Regions from separate parts of the Zooshikella ganghwensis genome, predicted to be linked through region 4. Evidence: predicted binding sites of a transcription regulator. Region 4 holds the regulator's gene; each other region holds the start of a gene.
What was found. Region 4 encodes FNR, which switches genes on or off when oxygen is low (the NO sensors DNR and NnrR bind a similar motif). Its sites were predicted from a motif close to TTGATNTANATCAA; they were not measured.
Positions count from the first base shown of each region.

Region 1: the regulator FNR is predicted to act here: its motif matches at 2,998-3,011, upstream of narL (two-component system response regulator NarL).
Region 2: the regulator FNR is predicted to act here: its motif matches at 1,864-1,877, upstream of KHS79_RS08530 (Hsp20/alpha crystallin family protein).
Region 3: the regulator FNR is predicted to act here: its motif matches at 3,387-3,400, upstream of adhE (bifunctional acetaldehyde-CoA/alcohol dehydrogenase).

Region 1 is NZ_JAEVHG010000002.1:298,426-304,406, reverse strand. Features, by position in the region: gene KHS79_RS05135 (histidine kinase) at 1-1,004, shown strand, start outside; gene KHS79_RS05130 (MFS transporter) at 1,092-2,705, opposite strand; gene narL (two-component system response regulator NarL) at 3,163-3,813, shown strand; gene moeA (molybdopterin molybdotransferase MoeA) at 3,863-5,098, shown strand; gene KHS79_RS05115 (hypothetical protein) at 5,292-5,879, opposite strand.
Region 2 is NZ_JAEVHG010000004.1:194,246-200,226, reverse strand. Features, by position in the region: gene KHS79_RS08535 (acyl-CoA dehydrogenase C-terminal domain-containing protein) at 1-1,517, opposite strand, end outside; gene KHS79_RS08530 (Hsp20/alpha crystallin family protein) at 1,974-2,423, shown strand; gene KHS79_RS08525 (hypothetical protein) at 2,655-2,900, shown strand; gene KHS79_RS08520 (acyl-CoA dehydrogenase C-terminal domain-containing protein) at 3,024-4,826, opposite strand; gene KHS79_RS08515 (putative metalloprotease CJM1_0395 family protein) at 5,198-5,981, opposite strand, start outside.
Region 3 is NZ_JAEVHG010000008.1:137,215-143,195, forward strand. Features, by position in the region: gene pflB (formate C-acetyltransferase) at 115-2,388, shown strand; gene pflA (pyruvate formate lyase 1-activating protein) at 2,548-3,336, shown strand; gene adhE (bifunctional acetaldehyde-CoA/alcohol dehydrogenase) at 3,534-5,981, shown strand, end outside.
Region 4 is NZ_JAEVHG010000001.1:658,526-664,506, reverse strand. Features, by position in the region: gene KHS79_RS02980 (sulfite exporter TauE/SafE family protein) at 1-595, shown strand, start outside; gene hemN (oxygen-independent coproporphyrinogen III oxidase) at 706-2,088, shown strand; gene fnr (fumarate/nitrate reduction transcriptional regulator Fnr) at 2,204-2,965, shown strand; gene KHS79_RS02965 (adenine phosphoribosyltransferase) at 2,986-3,519, shown strand; gene KHS79_RS02960 (hypothetical protein) at 3,975-4,469, shown strand; gene KHS79_RS02955 (glycerate kinase family protein) at 4,492-5,670, shown strand; gene KHS79_RS02950 (TraR/DksA family transcriptional regulator) at 5,728-5,981, opposite strand, start outside.

The sequences.
Region 1 (5,981 bases), on a different contig from region 4:
ATTTTTTCAAGCAGTGGCTGGAAAGCTTGGCAAGAATTATTAATGTGAATGCTATTGATCTTTGTTTAAAAACGATAGATGCGCAAATTCCCTACGAACACTATAAGACACATACGATTGAAAATGCTTGTCTTCCTTTAGATTGTGAAGAATGCATGCATTCAGAACTGACCCTCTCATCAAAAGATGGTTGTACCAAAGTGCGATTTCCTTTAATAAAAGATGGTAATAATTATGGCGTATTAGTGTTTACTATGAGTGAAAATCGTGAGTTACAACCCTGGGAGGAGCAATTAATCAATTCATTTGCCAGTCAGGTTGCGGTGGCACTTAGCTTGCGAGGTCAATTATACCAGGAGCGACGTATAGCGTTAATGAATGAACGAACAGTGATTGCTCGTGAGTTACATGATTCTTTAGCACAGGCGTTATCTTATTTAAAGATTCAGGTTACTCGGTTAAAACGCGCTTTGCCAACGGAGGAGCAGCCTTCTCATATCAGTGATATTGTCATTGAGCTGCGAGAGGGAATTACCTCTGCGTACCAACAACTTCGGGAGTTGCTAACAACATTTCGATTGCAGATTCCAGAAAAAGGATTACAGGCGGCTTTAGCTCAAACAGTGAAGCAGACTTACGACCAACATGCTGGCTTTGAAGTTCAACTGGATTATCAGATACAACATTTACCACTTACACCGAATGAAGAAATTCATCTTTTGCAACTGATTCGTGAAGCGATGCAAAATGCAATACATCATTCTTTAGGCAATAAATTATTGGTGTCGTTGGTTGTTAATGATGATCAACATATAAAAATTTCTGTGATAGACAATGGGGTGGGAATTAGTGAATCTCCTGAAAAATTAAATCATTATGGTTTGGCTATCATGAGAGAACGCAGTCGGCATTTAAAAGGTGTGTTGGAGATTAAGCGGTTAGAGCAAGGAGGAACGGGTGTTTTCTTTGAGTTTATACCATTTTGCCTTCAGGAAAAGGGGTGATGTGGTGCTTTATAGCCTGCTTTGAGAAAGTGTACTCTCAAAGCAGGCTATAGGGGGACTCAAAAAATGCACTATTTCTAGAGTAAACTAAGGGTTATAAAACTCTCCATTTTTACGTAAATAAAACCAGTAATTGATGACTACGCAGATAGCATAAAATATTGCGAAACCAATTAAAGCGACTTCAGGCGTAGTGGCAGTGATTTGCTCACCTATTACTTGCGGAATATAAAATGCTCCATAAGCAGCTATTGCAGATGTCCAGCCCAGAACAGGACCCGCTTGCTCTTTAGGGAAAACGATTGCAATGGTGCGAAAGGTGGAACCATTTCCTATGCCTGTTGCGGTGAATAGAGCAAGGAATAAAATAAAAAAGGGCACAAAGTAATTTTCAGGTGTTGCTGAATTATATGCAGCTTGCATGTAATAGGCGACACCTAGTGCACTGACAACCATAATAATTGAGCAGAATTGCGTTACTATTGCACCACCTACCTTGTCTGCTATCCAACCACCGACAGGACGAATGAGCGCACCAATAAAGGGTCCCATCCATGCATACATGAGTGCACTTGGACCATTAGGGTTTACGGTATCATGGGTCATCTGGCCGTCAGTCATAATATGGCTATAACCAAATATGACTTTGATCGCTAATGGAAAGGCTGCTGCAAAACCAATAAAGCTGCCAAAGGTCATGGTGTAAATGATACTCATAATCCAGGTATGCTTATTATTAAAAATCTTATATTGCCGTGACAGGCTGGTTTTTATTTGTCCAGGCAAACTTTTCAAGGCAAACACGGTCACAGTGATAATACCAATGAGAACAATTTCTTTGGGAATCCCCCAGCCAGAGCCATTTGCAGTTTCTGGCAGCATCAGCCATAACCCAACACCAGCGGTTAGAAAACCGATAAGAAACATAAAGGTTATCTTGGTAAATGCACTTGATGCATTGCCTATGTCTGGTGATACTTCAGGAGTACATAAATTATTCATACCAAACCAGCCTAAAAAGGCCAGAGGAATAAGTAGCAGCAGCCAGACGTAGCCAGCATTTTGAATCCAGGTTTCTGAGCCTGCTGGGATTTTTCCTATCAGGGTTCCTGAGCCGTTAATTAATACCATTGGCTCACCGCCTAATGTACCAAAAGCACCAAAGGTCATAAATAAAGGAACAATAATTTGCATTGTTGTTACACCAAAATTCCCTAGTCCCGCATTGAGACCCAGGGCAAGACCTTGCTTTTTTTTAGGAAAGAAAAAGCTAATGTTTGACATTGAAGAGGCAAAATTACCCCCACCTATTCCAGATAAAAGTGCTAAAAGCTGGAATACCCAAAGCGGAGTATTTTTATCTTGCAGGGCCATTCCTGTTCCTAAGGCCGGAATAATTAACAACGCCGTCGTAAAGAAAATAGTATTTCGACCACCACATAAACGAATAAAAAAACTACTCGGTATGCGTAAGGTTGCACCTGTTAAGCCGGCAATAGCCATCAGGGTAAAAAGTTCCGCTTTAGCAATAGGAAAGCCTAGGTTCAACATTTGAACTGTGATAACGCCCCAGTATAACCAGACTGCAAAGCCACACAGCAATGATGGAATAGAAATCCAAAGGTTTCTTGTTGCAATATTTTTTGCTGATGCTTCCCATTGCTGGGTATCTTCAGGGTTCCAGTGTGTTATATCTGTCATAGTGATCTCCCCCACTCATGAGGCGTGACGAAATGTAAACTCACTATGAGAGGATGGTAAGTAAGGGACAATGCCCAGGAATAGGTAGACTGCATGTATTATTTTTTCAATATAAGACGGTTAGATTTTTGTATTAGTAAGGGCTTAAGTAAACTGTATGACAGTATGTAGAACAGGATATGTTTATTTGATAACATGAAATACAAAAATAAAAATACCAATTAAGAGGTATAAAACTATTTACATAAGGGATAAAGCAATTTATCCACTATAATTGGTATTTAGCATAATGCTGACACAGATCAAAGGTTTATCATCGTTTGAGTGAAAGCGATTATGCGAATTTTTGATGATATTAATTATATACCCAAAACGAAGGATTTTTAGCGGGGCTAGTCTGGTCTGTAACGATTCGTGAAGGGTATAGCTATTATAGAACTACTTAGAGACCAACGTAATGTCTTCTGAAGTTGCTACTATTTTAATGGTCGATGACCACCCTTTATTTAGAAAAGGGTTAAAACAATTACTTGAGTTAGAAGATAGTCTACAGATTATTGGTGAGTTTAGCCGCGGGCAAGATGCGCTTGACATGGTCAAACATAGTGAGCCTGACCTGATTTTGTTAGATTTGAATATGCAAGGGCTTGATGGTATAGAAACACTTCGAATGATGCGTAATCAAGGTGTGACTGCACGAATTATTATGCTTACGGTCTCTGATAATGAGGCTGATGTTATTCAGTGTATACGAGCAGGTGCAGATGGCTACTTACTAAAGGATATGGAGCCTGAAGATATTCTCGATAAAATAAAGCAGGCTGTTCTTGGTAAAATGGTGATTAGTGAGCGTTTAGCTGAAGTGTTAGCTACAGCGCTTCGTAAGCCCGACCAGACAGATGAAAATCTTTTAGCTTCTTTAACCAGTCGTGAATATGAGATATTAATGCGAATTGCCCAAGGGTATAGCAATAAAACAATTGCGCGTGAATTAGGTATTTCTGATGGAACAGTGAAAGTGCATGTGAAACATTTATTAAAAAAACTTAATATGCGTTCACGTGTTGAAGCAGCAGTGTGGGTAATTAATAAACAAAAAAGAAGTTAATAGTTGACTGAAGCGAGTTATCCATAAGAATCTTGGCAAGGAAACGTAAATGAGTTGTTGTGACCAACCTGGATTAATCTCTGTTAATGATGCCCTCAATAAGCTGTTAGCGGCAGTTAAGCCTCATGCTGAATATGAGGAGCTTCCACTGCCTCAAGCATTACATCGTTATCTAGCGCAACCTATCTATGCTCTAATGGACAACCCTGCTTGGCATAATTCTGCTATGGATGGGTATGCAGTTAGGTTTGCAGATTATCAGTCAGGTCAACCTTTAACAGTCGTTGGTACTGCGCTGGCAGGTAAGCCATATACTAGATCTGTTGAAAAAGGGCAATGTGTACGCATTATGACTGGAGCCCCCATACCAACTGGAGCAGATACAGTCATTATGCAAGAGCAGTTGTGTGATAAGCGTTCTGATAAAGTCATATTTTCTGGAGAGGTGAAGCAAGGTGATCACGTTCGCTTAAAAGGTGAAGATATAAAGCAAGGAAAGATATTATTACCCGCAAAACATCAATGCTCGGCAGCAGATATTGGCTTTTTGGCAGCGCAAGGTATTTCAACTGTCACCGGTTATCGACAGTTAAAGGTTGGATTATTATCTACGGGTGATGAACTTAAAGCATTAGGTACAACACTCCATTTGGGGGATATTTACGATAGTAATCGCTACATGTTGAATGCGTTACTTTCGAATATGGGATGTGATGTTCATGATTTTGGTATTATTGCTGATAATGTTCAATTGATAAAAGACACTTTAATTAAAGCAAATAACCAGTGTGATGTTATTATCACCTCAGGAGGTGTTTCTGTTGGTGAGGCTGATTATATTAAAGATATTATTAGTGAGCTGGGTGAATTACACCTTTGGAAGGTAGCGATTAAGCCAGGTAAACCTTTCGCATATGGCTGGCTGTCAAACGCTTTGTTTTTGGGATTACCGGGTAATCCGGTATCTGCTTTGGTTACGTTTTACAAATTGGCATTACCAGCGATGGTAAAAATGACGGGTGGAGAGTATCTTCCTCCAAACTATTTATGTGCAACACTTACACACCCATTGAAGAAGCGACAAGGCCGTACAGAATACATCCGTAGCCATTATACATCGAACAATGAAGGTGAGTTATTAGTAACACCAACAGGGAAGCAGGGAAGTGCAATCATGTCATCTTTAGTAGGCGCTAACTGTTTTATTGTGTTAGATGAGAACCAAGAAAGTATGGTGGCTGGTGAAAAAGTAATGATTGAAGTATTCCAACCTCCTTTGCTTTAACGTTGTTGTTATTTATGCCTAATACGAAGAGTATAATGTACTTTTTTCGAAATATCTAAAGTCTTCATCTATATAAATACGTTGAATACTGTCAATCCTTTCATTGAGGTGCTGTAAGCAGTAGAAGTCAAGGATGGCCTTCTGCTTTAGGAAATTATCCCTTGTAAACTAGTAAATAAGCAAAATTATAGTTTTAATTATTTAACATACTTTGAAAACGCTCGCTAATAGTCGCTGTGATTGATCTTATTTCAAACTGGCTTAGCCCGGTAACAGCTGTTGGATCAAATCTATGCAAGTGTAAATAAGGTGACTTGGCTTTGAACTCTTTTAAATCTCCATTAAGTAATATAGGTAAAAATGGTGTATTAAAGCGGCGTTGGTAAAGTCTGTTTAAAAAAACAGAAGCACTATCCAGTTCAATATGCTGTACTTTTTTCGTTTTGGTTTGTGTAATGCAAATAATCAACCCTTTTTTTTGAAATACTTCACCAGGAAATAATAAAATTCCTGTAGATTTAATGGCTTCTTCATTGACACGATTGAATGTATCATGAAATGCAAAAGGGTTTGGTAAAACAATCAAACTACTGTGGTAATCTTTAGGTAGAATAACTTCAAAGTTGCTGTATATTTTTTTTACTGTGGGGCTGTATACACAAAAAGAGGATGATACTGATTGAAAAAAATGAATGGCTTTGGTTTTGTTGGTAATGGAAGATATGTCCCAGAATAAGTCAGGATTATCCTGAGATCTATTTAATAAAGATGAGTCGCTCATTGTTAATATTTTTAACTATAACCTACTGCTTATGTTTGAATGTTTTTTATACGATACGGCTATGAAAATAAATAAGTCATAGTTGTATATCATAATTTTTAT
Region 2 (5,981 bases), on a different contig from region 4:
ATCACCCAAGCGGTCACTTTTTCCAATGTAGCAATGGCATTTTGTAGTGGTTTCAAATACGTATGCATAGCTTCACTCTGTTGCTGCTCTATGAACTCACGCATTTCTACCACAAATTCAGCAACATACTGACCACCATTAGCAACGACTTTACGCCCTACGAGATCAAGTGCTTGAATACCATTTGTGCCTTCGTAAATTTGTGCAATGCGTACATCGCGAACGAGCTGCTCCTGCCCCCACTCAGAGATATAACCATGCCCGCCAAGGACTTGCTGCCCCAAAACACAAGCATCTAAGCCCATATCACTAAAGAAGGCTTTAGCAACAGGCGTCATGAGTGCTACAAAGTCTTTTGCCTTTTTCTGCTCAGTTTTATCTTGGCTGTATTTAGCTGTGTCTAACTGCAAGGCTACATATGTGGAAAATATCCGAGCACCCTCAGTTAAAGCTTTCATATTAAGTAGCATTCGTCGTACATCAGGATGAACCAATAAGGGATCAGCATACTTGTCAGCACATTTTACTCCAGTAGGTGATCTTGCTTGTAACCGGTCTTTGGCATAATTTGCAGCAATTTGATAGGAAGCTTCAGCACAACCAATACCTTGAATACCAATGGAGAGTCGCTCATAATTCATCATGGTGAACATGTACATTAAACCTTTGTTTGCTTCACCTACTAGAAACCCTCGTGAACCATCAAAGTTTAGTACACACGTTGCTGAGCCCTTTATTCCCATTTTATGCTCAACAGAACCACAGTTGACCTGATTAAACTCACCTAAAGAGCCATCTTCGTTCACCCATATTTTGGGAACAATAAACAGCGATATCCCTCTAGATCCTGCAGGAGCATCAGGTAATTTTGCTAAAACTAAGTGGATAATGTTGTCAGTAAGATCGTGCTCTCCACCAGTAATAAATATTTTTGTCCCCGTAATCGAATATGTGCCATCACTATTAGGCTCAGCTTTAGTTCGAATAATACCTAAGTCAGAACCTGCATGTGCTTCAGTTAAACACATAGAGCCTGCCCACTCACCAGAATACATCTTAGGTAAAAACTGTTGTTTTAGTTTATTATCAGCATGTGAGTCTACGGCTAAACAGGCCCCTACTGTTAACACTAAATATAAAGCCAGTGAGTTATTTGCCCCATAAAGCATTTCTTCAAAGTGAACAGACAGCATTTTTGGCATTCCCATTCCGCCAAATTCGGGATTACCTGTAATACCTAACCATCCACCCTCAGCAATCGTTTGGTAAGCCTCTTTGAAACCTTGTGGCGTTTTAACCTTACCTTCTTGCCAAACGACACCTTGGCTATCACCTGACTGGTTTAGAGGTGCCAGCAGTCCTCCAGCAATCTTATTGCCTTCTTCCAAAATAGCTTCAGCAATATCACTATCAACTTGCTCTTTCAATGCCGGCCAAGATTGCCACTTAGTCTGACAATTAAAGACATCATTAAGTAAAAAACGAATATCGGTTAAGGGTGCATTATATTCAGCCATGATGGCACCTCAGCAAAAATTAAATTAAGTTTTTCTAGTATATCCATATCCACTGCGACGACTTAAATAGTTCGCAAATGGAGTTAACCACTATACATTTTATGTAGTGTTTTATTGATGCTTAACATCAAATAATAATAAGTGTGACCTCTACTCCAACGCTTTCAACCATCCTTTGAAATAGCTATATCTAATATTACTATAATACCTTATAAACTTTTTTATTGTATTCGTCGCAATATGACTCATTAGTATTATTATATACCGATCACGAAGGGTATAATTTGCTCAAACTACTCTCTGATTTAACGCGTAGTGTTACATACAATTATCAGCAAAATATTGCATGATATTTATCAATATTATTTTAACAATTTTCTAATACAGTACGATTTACTAGGTCCTGTTAACACTCTACTTAATAGATGGTTATGTTATTTCATGGAGGAATAAAACATGAGTATGGTTCCGTGGAATCCCTTTAGCGAGCTCGAAACACTGCTTGATCGTTATCAGCGCATGTCTGGCAAATCTGCACAAACACCAGCAGGGGGGCGGGAAGCAATGAAAGTGAATGACTGGTCTCCCGCTGTTGATATTATTGAAACCGCTGAAGAGTACCTTATCAAAGCTGAACTACCAGAAATCAAAAAAGAAGATGTCAAAGTGACAGTCGAAGAAGGCGTATTAACGATCCAAGGGGAAAGGAAGTACGAGTCAGAAGAGAAAAATCGTAAGCATCACCGCGTAGAGCGTTTTTATGGCAGTTTTGCCCGTAGCTTTCACCTTCCTGAAGATACTGACACCAGTGCTATTCGTGCTGAGTTTACCGAAGGTATGCTCAACTTACATCTACCTAAAATGGAAAAACCAGCCACTCGTTCAGTAGAGATCAATATTAATTAACCCATTATTACATCGGGAGCATATGGTCCATGTCTAACAAAAATGGTGCCGTGTGCTCCCGAAAATATATTCTCAATAACCGCCATAACGACTCAACTTTAGTTTTTAACCTACCAAATATATAAGCTGAGCGATTAAGCCTGCTTACTATTATTTCTTGTCATTCTTTGTAAAACGTAGACTTATCAATTATTTTTGTTCTTTAAAGCATCAAACCCAAGTAGTCATATCATGAAGTTATGGTTCTTAGTTATTATTCACAGTATAAGTACTCTTCTTAAATGCCAATCATTACAGCATGACTTAGTTTGTCATCAGCTCACTAAAAATCAAGAAACAAAAAAACAGCTTGTTTATATTATTTGGGTCATTACCACATTTTTTATGCTTATTTGCACACTATTATTACCTGTAGTCATCATTATTATGTTGAGTACGACATTTTTAGGCTTCATGATTTTAGATGAAACAGAATAAAAAAAGCCCGCTAAACGCGGGCAAGATAAAGGAGCTGTATGAAAATTACCAAACCAAAATCTTTATACACTTCACTTTGAACATAGCAGTGTGCTTTTAGTAAAAAGCACACAAATCACTGAATTATTCAACTCCAAACTCGTCTTCAGCAATTTCCATCAAATTATCAGCACCTGATAGTATCGCTGCTTTATGCATTTGGGTACGAGGTAAAATCCGTTTAAAGTAAAAACGTGCGGTTTTTACTTTAGCGCTATAAAAGCTTTCTTCTGTCGTTCCCGCTTTTAACTTTTCCTGGGCTACTCTTGCCATATCAGCCCAGAAATAAGCCAAGCAGGCATAACCGGAGTACATCAGGTAATCAACCGCTGCAGCACCTACTTCATCCCGGTTTTGCATAGCAGCCATACCCACCTTCAGGGTGATATCTCCCCACTCTTTGTTAATTTCAGTCAATGGCCCAATAAACTCCTGCAAAGCTTCTTCATCAGCATTAGCCTGACAGAATTTATGAACCACTTTGGTAAAGCGCTTCAGTGTTTCACCCTGAGTCATAAGCACTTTACGTCCGAGCAGATCGAGTGCTTGAATACCCGTTGTTCCTTCATACAACAGCGCAATTCGGCAGTCCCGAACATTTTGCTCCATTCCCCACTCACGGATATAACCATGACCGCCATAAACCTGCAGGCCTAAGTTAGCTGCCTCAAAGCCCACCTCAGTCATAAAGGCTTTTGCTATAGGGGTAATAAAAGACAACAGTTGCTCAGCTTCATTTCTCATTTCGGCATCAGGTGAAAGCTTAGCAACATCGACTAATTTCGCAGCGTAATAGGCTAACGCTCGATTACCCTCGCCAAATGATTTGATCGTCATAATCATACGACGAATATCAGGGTGAACAATAATGGGGTCAGCAGGTTTATCCGGTGCTTTGGGACCAGACAAAGAACGCATCTGTAAACGGTCTTTGGCATAGGTTAAAGCACCCTGAAAGGCCACTTCGGTATGTGCCAAACCTTGAAGCCCCGTACCCAAGCGCGCTGTATTCATAAAGGTAAACATACAGTTTAAGCCTTTATTCGCTGGACCAATTAGATAACCTGTAGCCTCATCAAAGTTCATAACACATGTTGAGTTACCATGAATGCCCATTTTATGTTCAAGGGAACCACAGTGAACTGCATTACGCTCCCCTGGCTCACCCTGCTCATTAGGCAGCCTCTTAGGCACAATAAATAAAGAAATACCTTTGGTGCCAGCAGGGGCATCCGGCAAACGTGCAAGTACGATGTGGACAATATTATCAGCCAAGTCATGCTCACCCGCTGAAATAAAGATTTTGGTACCTGAAATACGATATGAGCCATCAGCATTAGGGTCAGCTTTACAACGCAGCAGGCCCAAGTCTGAACCACAGTGAGGCTCAGTCAGGCACATCGTGCCAGTCCACTCACCTGAAATCAGCTTGGTCAAATAAACTTGCTTTTGGTCTTCTGTGCCATGGGCAGACAGCGTATTCATTGCACCATGGCTTAGGCCAGGATACATACCCCATGACCAGTTTGCTTCACCAACCATCTCACTAAGCACCAAGCCCAAAGACTCAGGTAAACCCTGGCCACCATACTCAGGCTCATGGGCCAGTGATGGCCAGCCACCTTCTACATATTGTTTATAGGCTTCTTTGAAGCCTGAAGGCGTTGTTACACCCTCAGCACTCCACTTGCAACCTTCTTCATCCCCTGAGAGATTTAATGGCGCTAGCACTTGCTCACAAAACTTTGCTCCCTCCTCCAAAATCGCATTAACCATATCAGGTGTTGCGTCTTCACACCCAGGCATCGTTGCGTAGTGCTCTGGATAACCCAACACTTCATCTCTAACAAAACGAATATCACGTAAAGGTGCTTTAAATTCTGGCATAGTGCTAACCCCTCACTCTGGTTTACTTCTTGTTTTTATTTGTTTTTACAAATTTGTGTGTTGCTTTTGTCTATCCTGGTTTGTTGCAACATTATGTATGTATAGCGCTTCAGGAGGATTCTAACTGGTTGTTATTTGAGCATAAAAATAATAAAACAGTTGTTTGAAACATACGTTGGCAAGTTTAACTTGTCAAGTTAAAGCCATGTGTATTTCCAGATACGCTAACCATCATTTTAGTCATTTTTTCAAACTGTCGTTCGAATGAAATGTCATAGCACCAAGTTAGTTTAGAAAAAACTTATCTAAATCTAAAATCGTAAACTTGATTGCTCGTGGAGGAGAAAAATGGTGGGAAGTTAAAATATTTATCAGGTAGACAAGTCAATTCCCCTATCCACTTGATCCTTGATTAAACCAAGCTCAATAAACTGCTCATACACTGATAAGTTACGCCGATTCCTTTCTGCAAGTTGTACCCTGCTCTCTTCATCATTATTGTTTTCTTCATCTGTGTCCTCTTCCCTACTTGCAATTGCAGACTGCGTATTTACCTGCGCTTGGTTAGCAGTAAGCTGTTCATCTTGCTGAGTAACCAGCTCTCTTCTGGCTTGCAACTCAAGTTGTGAAGCTTTGGCGGCTACAATTCTATCCTGGGCTGAAGGCTCAGCAGGCGCTAAAGCAGCACGACGGATTTGTTGAGCCTTAGCAATAGTTGCTTCAGGACTCCCAGGTACAGGGGATAAGTCAATCGATACTTCGCCAGAAACAGCATATGGAACACCATTTGGTCCTCGAATAAACTGAAACTGAGCTGCACCGGCAAACTGCCCTCCTACCGCTTGATGAGCCTGCTCATGGGCTTTAACCTCTCGGTCACGCTGAGCTAACTGCTGTATCTCTTGCTCTTCTTGCTGCTGTTGAGCATTATCCTGTGCGTTTGACTGGCCTTGCTGTTGATCTTGATTGACTTGCAGATTTCTAGCTTGAAGTGCTTGGTCTCTGTCTAGAGACTGCTGCTCAGCGACATTAGGCTGATTTTGAGTCGCAGCTCGGGGGGCTGTAGAACTGAGCTCTTCTACAGGCATGAAAGTGGAAGTTTGTACTCTTTCCTTTTCGATACTTTCCGCAGTCTTTACAGGTGCAACAACAGGC
Region 3 (5,981 bases), on a different contig from region 4:
AATCTACAGCTGTGTTTTATATGTATGCAACGAATTTGGGGTATTACTTATCATCATCAACTGATGAGATAAGTGGTATCAGGCAACTTTTAGAAAAAATACGAGGGTATAACCATGTATAAAGATGATCTTGCTACAGCGAATGTAGGTAGTGATTTGCCTGATCCTTGGCAAGGGTTTAATGGCGGTGACTGGCAGACTGCTGTTAATGTTCGTGACTTTATTCAGAAAAACTATTCACCTTATGAAGGTGATGATAGCTTCCTTGCAGGTCCTACTGAGCGTACTCAAAAGCTGTGGGAAAAAGTGCTTGAGTTGATGAAGCAGGAAAATGCTAAAGGTGGCCCTTTAGACTTTGATACTGAGGTCGTCTCTAATATTACTTCTCACCCTGCAGGTTACATTGATAAAGACCTTGAGGTTATTGTTGGTCTGCAAACTGAAAAGCCCTTAAAACGTGCCATTATGCCAAATGGTGGTATTCGTATGGTTGAAGCTTCTTGCCAAGCTTATGACCGTGAGCTTTCGCCTCAGGTTTCTGAAATTTTCACAAAATACCGTAAGACTCATAACCAGGGCGTGTTTGATGTTTATACCCCTGAAATTCTGAAGTGTCGTAAAGCCGGTATCGTTACAGGCTTACCTGATGCCTATGGACGTGGCCGCATTATTGGTGACTACCGTCGTATAGCGTTATATGGGATTGATCGCTTAATTGAGGACAAGCAGCAGCAGAAAGCTGACCTTAACCCAGATTCTTTTGATGAAGATGTGATGCGCTTGCGTGAGGAGCTGTCTGACCAAGTCCAAGCGTTGAAAGATATGAAAGTGATGGCACAGAGCTATGGCTTTGACATCTCTCGCCCTGCAGTGACAGCACGTGAAGCGATTCAGTGGACTTATTTTGCTTACTTGGCAGCGGTTAAGTCTCAAAATGGTGCTGCCATGAGTATTGGCCGTATTTCTTCTTTCTTAGATATTTACATTAAGCGTGATATTGACAATGGGTCTTTGACTGAGTCTGAAGCGCAAGAAATGATAGATGACTTGGTTGTTAAATTACGCATGGTACGCTTTTTAAGAACACCTGAGTATGATCAACTGTTCTCCGGTGATCCTACTTGGGTAACAGAAGTTATCGGTGGTATGGGTGAAGATGGCCGCACGTTGGTCACTAAAAACTCATTCCGTGTCCTAAATACACTTTATAACTTGGGACCAGCACCTGAGCCTAACCTGACAGTCTTATGGTCTGAGCAGTTACCGAAAAACTTTAAAAACTTCTGTTCTAAAGTATCTATCGATACCAGCTCGATCCAGTATGAAAGTGACGACCTAATGCGTCCTAAGTTTGGTGACGACTATGGTATTGCCTGCTGTGTATCAGCAATGCGTATTGGTAAGCAAATGCAGTTCTTTGGTGCTCGCTGTAACCTTGCTAAAACTATGCTTTACGCTATCAACGGTGGTATGGATGAGAAAATTGGTTTGCAAGTAGGACCAAAAATGGAAGTAATGGCTGATGAATACCTGGATTTTGATAAAGTCTGGGAGCGCTTTGACCATTACATGGATTGGGTTGCGAATCAGTACGTTAAGTCTTTGAATATTATCCACTATATGCATGACCGTTATAGCTATGAAACTGCTCTGATGGCCCTGCATGATCGTGATGTGTACCGTACGATGGCTTGTGGTATTGCTGGCCTATCTATTGTGGCGGACTCACTGGCAGCGATTAAATACGCGAAAGTGAAGCCAGTACGCAATGATGAAGGATATGTCATTGATTACCAGATTGAAGGCGATTTTCCTAAGTTTGGTAACAACGATGACCGTGTTGACCAAATCGCAGTGGATGTTGTACATCGCTTTATGGAGCACGTACGTAAGAACCCAACTTATCGCAAGTCTGTACCGACTCAGTCTATCCTGACCATTACTTCTAATGTTGTCTATGGTAAGAAAACAGGTACTACACCTGACGGGCGTAAGGCGGGTGAACCTTTTGCTCCTGGTGCGAACCCCATGCATGGTCGTGATGAAAAAGGTGCGCTAGCGTCATTACTGTCTGTATCTAAGCTGCCATACAATGATGCTGAAGATGGTATTTCCTATACCATGTCTTTAGTACCTGGAGGTTTAGGTAAAGATAAAAACGCTCAAGTGACAAACCTAAGTGCGATGCTTGATGGTTACTTCAAAGCCAGTGGTCATCATGTTAACGTCAATGTGTTAAATAAAGAAACCTTAATGGATGCAATGGAACATCCAGATCAGTATCCACAATTGACTATTCGTGTGTCAGGTTACGCTGTAAACTTTGTTAAGTTGACACGTGAGCAGCAAATGGATGTTATTTCTCGGACATTCCATGCCAGAATGTAATCTCTGAAGATTATCTCGTTCCTAAGAAGCAGGGCAAAGCCCTGCTTCTTAGTGTCTGAAGGTTGCGTGAAGATGGTATAGACTAACTTCAGCATAACTGTATTTGGCTTTGTTCTATCGTGGAGTGAGCCGATCAATGCCCGTTGTATTAGGTGGCGAATGACACAACTTATCTATCCTTTTAAAGACTCTATCACTGTAGACCCTCTACAAGTGTCGGGTAATGTCCACTCGGTGGATAGTTTTGGAACGGTTGATGGTCCTGGAACACGTTATGTAGTGTTTTTACAGGGCTGTTTGTTTCGTTGTAAATACTGTCATAACCGAGATACCTGGGATCTTGAAGGGGGGCAGAAAAAAGCAGCTGGTGACTTAGTAAAAGAAATAGTTGCCTATAAACCGTTTATGGAAGCCTCTAACGGAGGAGTAACGGTGACAGGCGGTGAGCCTTTGTTGCAGGTACCATTCGTTAAAGCTTTGTTTACCGCGCTTAAAAAAGAAAAAATTCATACATGCTTGGATACCAATGGTTATGCTACTAAATATAATCAGGAGTTAGACGAACTGCTTGCGCATACTGACTTGGTATTGTTGGATCTTAAACAGGTAGATGATAAGCGTCACAAAGCACTGACTGGTGTGAGTAACAAGAAAACACTGAAGTTTGCTCAATATGTAGCAGAAAAAGGTATTCCCGCATGGATTCGTTTAGTGGTTGTACCAGGCTATACAGATGATGAGCAAACAGCTAGGCAAATGGCTGAATTTATCCAACCGATGAGTAACGTGGAAAAAGTTGAGTTATTGCCCTATCACGAATTAGGTAAGCATAAATGGGAAGCGTTTGGTGACCGCTATCCATTAGTGGGTGTTGAGCCACCACCAAAGGAAACGTTGCTGAAACTACAGGCTATTTTTTCGGAATATCACATCAAAGTAACGTTCTAAAACGAAAGTTTTGCTTTATTTATGCATTGTTTTGGTAAGTTTACTACAAAATGACATGTATCAAGTTTGCAGCTATAGAACTGTACTAGACTTGTCTTAAATAAAGCACTCCTGAATGAAAACCGCTAGCAAACAGCTCAAGCCAGGTGCTGAAAAGAATTTTTATTTTGCGTTTTTAGTTTTAATAGGAGTACGACATGAGTGTCAGTAACCTCGATAAGCTGGATAAGTTAATCGCTCAAGTAAAAGAAGCACAGCAAGCCTATGCTAATTTTACTCAAGAGCAAGTTGACGAAATCTTCCGCGTTGCTGCATTAGCGGCTAACGACCAGCGTGTTAAGTTAGCAAAAGCTGCAGCAGAAGAAACTGGAATGGGTATTGCCGAAGATAAAGTGATTAAAAACCACTTTGCTTCTGAGTATATCTACAACCAGTACAAAGATGACAAGACCTGTGGTGTTCTTGAAGAAGACAAAACTTACGGCATCATGAAAGTGGCTGAGCCTATTGGCTTGATTGCGGGTGTCGTTCCTACCACAAACCCTACTTCTACCGCTATTTTTAAAGCACTGTTAGCGTTAAAAACCCGCAACGGTATTATTTTCTCACCACACCCTCGTGCTAAAAAGTCCACTGCACTTGCTGCACGTATTGTCCGTGAAGCAGCAGAAAAAGCGGGTGCTCCTAAAGGCATCGTTGCTTGTATCGATGAGCCTTCTGTAGAGCTGTCACAGCATTTAATGCGTCACCCAGATATCAATATGATTCTGGCAACAGGTGGCCCAGGTATGGTGAAGGCTGCTTACTCTTCTGGTAAACCAGCGATTGGTGTAGGTGCAGGTAATACTCCTGCGGTGATTGATGAAACTGCAGCGGTCAAAATGGCTGTTAGTTCAATCATTATGAGTAAAACCTTTGATAACGGCGTGATTTGTGCCTCTGAGCAATCTGTTATCGTGGTTGATAGTGTATATGAAGAAGTTAAGCGTGAGTTCCAAGCACGCGGTGCTTACATCTTATCTAAAGATGAAAAGAAAAGTGTCGGTGCCAAGGTGCTTATCGATGGCAACATGAACCCAGCCATTGTTGGCCAGCCAGCCTGGAAAGTGGCTGAAATTGGTGGTGTAGAGGTTCCTAAAGAAGCTAAAATTTTGATTGCTGAGTGTGACTCTACTGCTACAGAAGAGCCATTTGCGCATGAGAAACTATCACCAACACTGGCGATGTATCGTGCTAAAAACTACGATGATGCAGTAGCTAAAGCAGTTGCTTTGGTTGAGCTTGGTGGTATTGGTCATACTTCTGTGCTTTATACCGATCAGTTCGCTAACCAAGACCGTATCAATGTTTTTGGTAAAGCAATGAAGACTGGACGTATTCTAGTCAATATGCCTGCTTCTCAGGGTGCGATTGGTGACTTGTATAACTTCCGTCTAGCACCTTCATTGACATTAGGCTGTGGCTCCTGGGGAGGAAACTCTGTCAGTGAAAACGTGGGTGTTAAACACCTTATTAACGTCAAAACAGTTGCATGTCGGCGAGAAAATATGTTGTGGCACAAAATCCCTAAAGACATCTATTTCCGAAATGGTGCACTGCCTGTTGCCCTTGAAGAGCTGAAAGACCGCAAGCGTGCCATTATTGTTACTGACCCTTTCCTATACAATAGCGGGTACGTTGATCAAGTAACTGATGTTCTTGGTCGTATTGGCTTGGAAACTGAAGTTTTCTATGAAGTTGAAGCAGATCCATCGCTGATTACTGTAAATAAAGGTGTTGAAATGATGAACGCCTTTAAACCTGATGTAATCATTGCGTTGGGTGGTGGTTCACCAATGGATGCCGCCAAAATTATGTGGGTGATGTACGAATACCCTGAAGTTCGCTTTGAAGATTTAGCTCTGCGCTTTATGGATATCCGTAAACGTATTTATACATTCCCTAAATTGGGTATTAAAGCGAAGATGGTGGCTATTCCTACTACTTCAGGTACAGGCTCAGAAGTGACTCCTTTTGCGGTGGTAACTGATACTTCAACTGGTATCAAGTATCCTATTGCTGACTATGAGTTAACACCAGACATGGCGATTATTGACCCTGACCTGGTGATGAACATGCCACAATCATTGACTGCATTTGGTGGTGTGGACGCTTTAACTCACGCCTTAGAAGCCTATGCCTCTGTATTTGCCAATGAGTATACTAACGGTCAAGCATTAGAAGCTATTCGCCTATTATTTAAATACTTACCTGACTCGTATGCCGAAGGTGCTAAGAACCCTAAAGCGCGAGCGAAAGTACATTATGCAGCGACAATGGCGGGTATTGCTTTTGCGAATGCATTTTTGGGTGTTTGTCACTCAATGGCTCACAAAATTGGTGCAGCGTTCCATATCCCACACGGTTTAGCGAATGCGTTCTTAATTTCAGAAGTTATTCGATATAACGCTTCTGATGTACCAACTAAGCAGGGCACTTTCCCTCAATATAAATACCCTCAAGCTAAAGTACGTTATGCGCGTGTTGCTGAGTACATTGGTCTGGGTGGTGCGACTGAAGATGAGAAAGTTGAGAACCTGATTAAGGCTGTGGAAGGTTTGAAGAAGGCTGTAGGTATTCCTGAGTCTATTCAGGCCTACGGTGTT
Region 4 (5,981 bases):
TCTTGCACTTTTTAACTTAGGCCGAATTATCAGCTATGCCCTGGCCGGTTTATTACTTGGCTCATTGGGTTGGGCTATTCAGTCGCTAGGGCTGGGTACAGGCCTACGCACTGTAGCCGGACTGTTATTAGTTGCAATGGGGCTATACCTGGCAAACTGGTGGCGTGGATTAACCTATTTGGAAAAGGCTGGTGGACGTCTTTGGCAGAAGATTAAACCTCTCACTCAAAAATTCATGCCTCTTAAATCATTCAAACACGCGTTTGTTTTGGGTGGACTTTGGGGATGGTTGCCCTGTGGACTGGTGTATAGTTCACTAACCTGGGCTGCTGCCAGTGGCAGTGCCTGGAACGCTGCTACCTTAATGATGGCCTTTGGACTAGGTACACTTCCTGTCATGATAGCCTCAGGTTTATTTGCTCAACAGCTTCATCGTTTGCTCAATAGCCATGGTGTTCGCCAGCTATTGGGTATTTCTGTTATTCTTTTTGGTTGCTGGACTATACCCGGCCCTCACCAAGCTTGGCTTATGTCAATTACTCAATCATTATTACCAAATAATGACACCCCCATTACACATCATATGTCGCATTAGTTGTTTTAACTGGCACCTAGCTAGATTGCGCTTGATGCACATCAAGACAAACCACACCAAACGTACCTAAACTGACCTCCTGAATATGATTAGGAGAGGCAGCTTTAATTATGGTGCAAGCGCTTGAGTGGGACAGTCAATTGATTCACCGCTACGCAGTAAACGGTCCAAGGTATACTTCGTACCCTACTGCCGTTGAATTTACTGCACCATTCTCTGAGGTTGACTATTTGAATGCTGCAAAGCAAAGCAAGCAGCTAAATACACCTCTTTCACTTTATTTTCATATACCTTTTTGCGCTAATATTTGTTACTACTGCGCTTGTAATAAAGTTGTTACAAAGCAACGTTCTCAGGCTGTCAGTTACATTAAAAACCTGATTCGCGAAATGCATTTTCATGCAGAATATTTTGGTCAACGAGAAGTAACACAATTACACTGGGGAGGAGGAACACCTACCTACTTAAGCTTAGAACTTATGCAACAGTTAATGGAAAAAACAAACGATTATTTCCAACTTGTTGATGATGCGAGTGCTGATTACTCAATAGAAATAGATCCAAGAGAAGCTGACTGGGCAACGATGGGCCACTTGCGTCAGTTAGGCTTCAATCGAATTAGCCTGGGAATTCAGGATTTTAACCCTGTCGTGCAACAGGCAGTAAACAGAGTTCAAACCGAAGAAGAAACATTAGCAGTTATTGATGCTGCCCGTACATTAAGTTTCAAGTCAGTGAACGTAGACTTGATATATGGGTTACCTCATCAAAACACTCAAAGCTTTTTGACAAGCTTAGATAAGGTCCTTGAACTGGCACCTAATCGTCTCTCAATCTTCAATTATGCACACCTCCCTGAGCGATTTAAACCACAACGTCGTATCAGTGAAAAAGACCTACCCTCACCAGCTGAAAAGCTTTCTATTCTGAAGCACACCATTGAGCACCTTATCAATGCTGGTTACGTGTATATCGGGATGGATCACTTTGCACTGCCTGATGATGAGCTGACAGAAGCTAAAGTCACAGGGCAACTGCACCGTAATTTTCAAGGCTATACGACGCATAAAGCGTGTGACTTACTTGGTTTAGGCTGCTCTGCAATCAGCCAGGTTGGTGATACTTACTGGCAAAACCACAGTAAGCTAGATAACTACAGCCAACAGGTCAATCAAAACACCTTTCCATTTCAGCGTGGCTTTGTTTTATCTACAGAAGACTCACTGCGAAGAGAGGTCATCAGTCAGCTGATTTGTCACTTTGAGCTAAACACTCAGCAAATTGAGCAGCAGTTTGGGATTGATTTTAACCGGCATTTTGCTTACGAGCTAGACGCTTTACAACTGATGGCAGAGGATGGCTTGCTGACTATTAATGAGGATAATCTTACTGTTAACCCAAAAGGCCAACTATTAATTCGCAATATATGTATGGTATTCGACCAATACTTAACCAGAAATAATGAAACAACACGCTTTTCAAAAGTAATATGAACGCATCTTAGTAATTCCCGTTGGAGTTTTTAGTAGTTTCCCCTACAATAGCCTCTAATCAGATACTAGCATTAAACATATATGACGACGGAAGTTGATTAGAGGCCCTCACAGCATGACGTCGAAACCTACTGTAAAACACTTAAATCAGGTGGCCTGTAAAGACTGTGCCCTGCAGCCTCTTTGCCTGCCTATTGCTTTAAACACTGAAGATATTGATTTACTTGATAAAATTATCAAGCGGGGACGCCCTTTGCGCAAGGGAGAACACCTGTTTCTTGAAGGAGATAAGTTTGCTTCGATTTATGCCGTTCGCTCTGGCGCGCTAAAAACCTATACCTCTACTAATGACGGTGATGAGCAAATCACAGGCTTTCATTTGCCTAGTGAGTTAGTAGGAATGAGTGGTGTTGACAGTGATGCCTATCCTGTTTCTGCCCAAGCTATTGAAACTACCACTGTTTGTGAAATTCCATTTGATCGTTTAGATGAGCTTGCGGAATCTTTGCCTGAGTTACGCCGCCAATTAATGCGCATCATGAGTAAAGAGATTCGTGAAGATCAACAAATGATGCTGTTGTTAAGCAAAAAAAATGCTGATGAGCGTATTGCTACTTTTTTAGTCAATCTGGCAACACGGTTTAGACGTCGTGGGTACTCCTCTCAGTCCTTTCGACTTCCCATGTCCCGCAATGAAATGGGTAACTACCTAGGGCTTGCTGTTGAAACAGTCAGTCGCGTTTTCACCCGCTTCCAAAAAAATGGCTTAATTGTCGCTAACGGTAAAGAAGTCAAAGTTGTTGACCCTATCAACTTATGCTCTTTAGCAGGGGGAAAGCCTGTTGAAGTTAAAAAAAATGGCAGCACTGACACCTAACAATAAGTAACCCGCTCCTCATGATTTTTGACGAATATTACATTAAGTCACTGATTCGTAGTGTACATGACTGGCCTGCGCCTGGAGTTATCTTTCGTGATATAACTCCTCTTTTCCAGTCACCTAAAGCGCACCGTATGGTCATCGATAGCTTGATACAACGCTATGTTGACACAGAAATAACCCATATTGCTGCCCTTGATGCGCGTGGTTTTTTGCCCGGAGCGGTTATCGCCTACGCACTGAACAAGCCACTCGTATTGCTTCGTAAACAAGGTAAGCTTCCTGCAGAAACTGAAACTGAAACCTATGACCTAGAGTATGGACAAGCTACCATTGAGGTGCAGCGCGGAGCTCTGGATCCAGGTAATTCTGTCTTGCTTATTGATGATTTAATTGCAACAGGTGGAACTCTACTCGCTGCCGCTACATTAATCAGGCGTTTAGGTGCTCACGTATATGAAGCCGCAGCGATTATTGATTTACCTGACTTAGGTGGTAGCACAAAGCTGCAAGATGCCAATATTCCAACGTTTACACTCTGCGCATTTTAAGTTTTAGCCGCCCCCTATCTCAACCCAAAGTCGATCCTGCCAGGCGAATCGCCTGGTAGGAAGCTGTTTTCCAGCTTTTTAATAAGCAAAACGGTCATCGTATCTTTTGGCAAACTAGCTCCATACCATCCAAATCTTCACCTTTCCGTCATACTTTTGTCTTTAAAAAAACATACTTGTTTGAATAATTGACACCATCATCCAGAGAGGTCATGGCTAAAATAATGCTGTTTGATTTACAGGAGTAAATTCAATGGCTAGTTTTGCTATGCACATGAGCAAAAATCATAAACTCAATACGTTACAGTGACTTTTTTAAAAAATAGGCTAGGTTAATGGGAAAGGTAATTATAAAAACAAGTTATTACTTTCCATAAACAGCCCTATCTGTAGATTGGTCAATATTATGCATGGCTTCCCATATAGATTTTGGGCTGCGATAAGAGAGTGAGACCATGGGAATCTGTCCAGATGAACTTCGCCACTATGTTATTAAACCCACATTAGACTATATCGATATGTGGTCCCCTTTTGCCGAAAACCTGTTGCTGGGCACAGCAGCTCAAGAAAGTGGTTTAGGCTTCTACTTAAAGCGTCATAAGCAACGTTCATTAGGCATCTACTGTATTACACCAATGATGCATAAAAATATTTGGGACCGGTACTTAGTTAAGCACTCAGACTTAGCGAGTAAAATTCGTGGATTGGCCAGCCAGCACGAGTTTCTTGCTAATCCTCATGCCGAACTTGCCACAAATTTATCATATGCTACTGCAATAGCTTGGTTAATATATAAGCGAAACCAAAATTTTATTGAGTCTGAGCCTAGTAACATTTATATGCTAGCCAAATGCTGGCGACGTTTTTATCATGTTAGACCCCAAGCCCATCTAGAATCTTTTATACAGCATTATCAGACTTTAATTTTAAATAACAGCGAAGCAGCATAACTGCTATTACGGGGACTGATCCATGCATATTTTAATTGCACCGGATTCATTTAAAGGATCGCTGACAGCCTTAGAAATATGTCAAACATGCACCTCTGCAATTCACTCAATAGCGCCTAATACTCAAATTACTTCATTTCCCCTTGCAGACGGTGGTGAAGGGACTGTTGATGCCTTTGTACATAATGCTGGGGGACAAAAAATCAACCTGACAGTGACTGGTCCATTAAATAAACCTGTTGATGCCTTTTACGGTATTTTGGCTGACAATAAAACCGCTATTATTGAGATGGCAAGCTGCGCTGGACTTCCTCTTCTTACCCCAGAGCAACAAAACCCACTTTATACCACAACTAAAGGTGTTGGGGAGCTTATACTCAATGCGCTCGATAGACAGTGCAATAAAATCATTTTAGGGCTGGGGGGAAGTGCAACCCATGATGGTGGTGCAGGCGCTTTAAGTGCTTTAGGTTACGAGTTTCTTGATGAGCATCAACAGCCTATTCCTGCCGGGGCCGAAGGCTTACTTAAGCTATGCTCTATTAACACTGCCAACTTAGACCCTAGAGTTGAAAACACCGAGTTTATCATTGCGAGCGATGTAAAAAACCCTCTTTTGGGAGAGCATGGTGCAGCCAGTGTATTCGGGCCTCAAAAAGGCGCAACCCCTGAAATGATTCCGACTCTGGATCGTGCGGTCAACAACCTTATTCAACGACTCGCCCAGCAGTTTGATATGCCTGCTGCTGAGATCATTCAACAGCCAGGAGCTGGCGCAGCAGGGGGAATGGGAGCGGGATTACTGACTAGTTTGTCCAACGCATCAATTCATTCAGGCTTCGAAGTCATCGCTCAACACTTAAACTTAACCGATTTATTTAAACATGGTGACCTTGACTTAGTGATCACTGCAGAAGGACAGATCAACCAGCAGACCTCTCAAGGGAAGCTTCCTGTAGGCGTAGCCAAACTTGCCAGTCAGTACAATATCCCCGTCATTGCCCTCGTCGGTAGTATTGGTAAAGGTGCTGAGCTTACACATGAACAAGGTATCACCAGTATTTTTAGTATTATTAACCAACCTATGCCTCTTGAGCATGCTGTCACGCATGCTGATGAACTTCTTCACCAAACCATGCGTGAAATTTTCCGGTTAGTGCGAGCTTTTCATACCGAAAAAGCTTCTGGTCAAAAGGGCTGATAACTTTTTTAAAAAGTAAAAGTTAAAGATGGGTTGCAAACTCAACGTTCTTTATAACTAGCGATTCATCGCTTGCTGTTGGTCCGCACAACGAATACAGCGCGCAGTATAAGGCATGATTTCCAGCCGGGCCTCAGGAATAGCTTGGCCACAGTGCTCACAGGTGCCATATTCATCCTCATCTATGCGCTGTATTGCCTGCTTGACTTGGCGAAGCTCTTGCACCGCCTCATGCCCCAGTGCCTCCATAACTTCATCGTTCTCACGCTCTTGAGCCTGTTCAGACCAGTCTTTATTCGCACTTTGTTGCA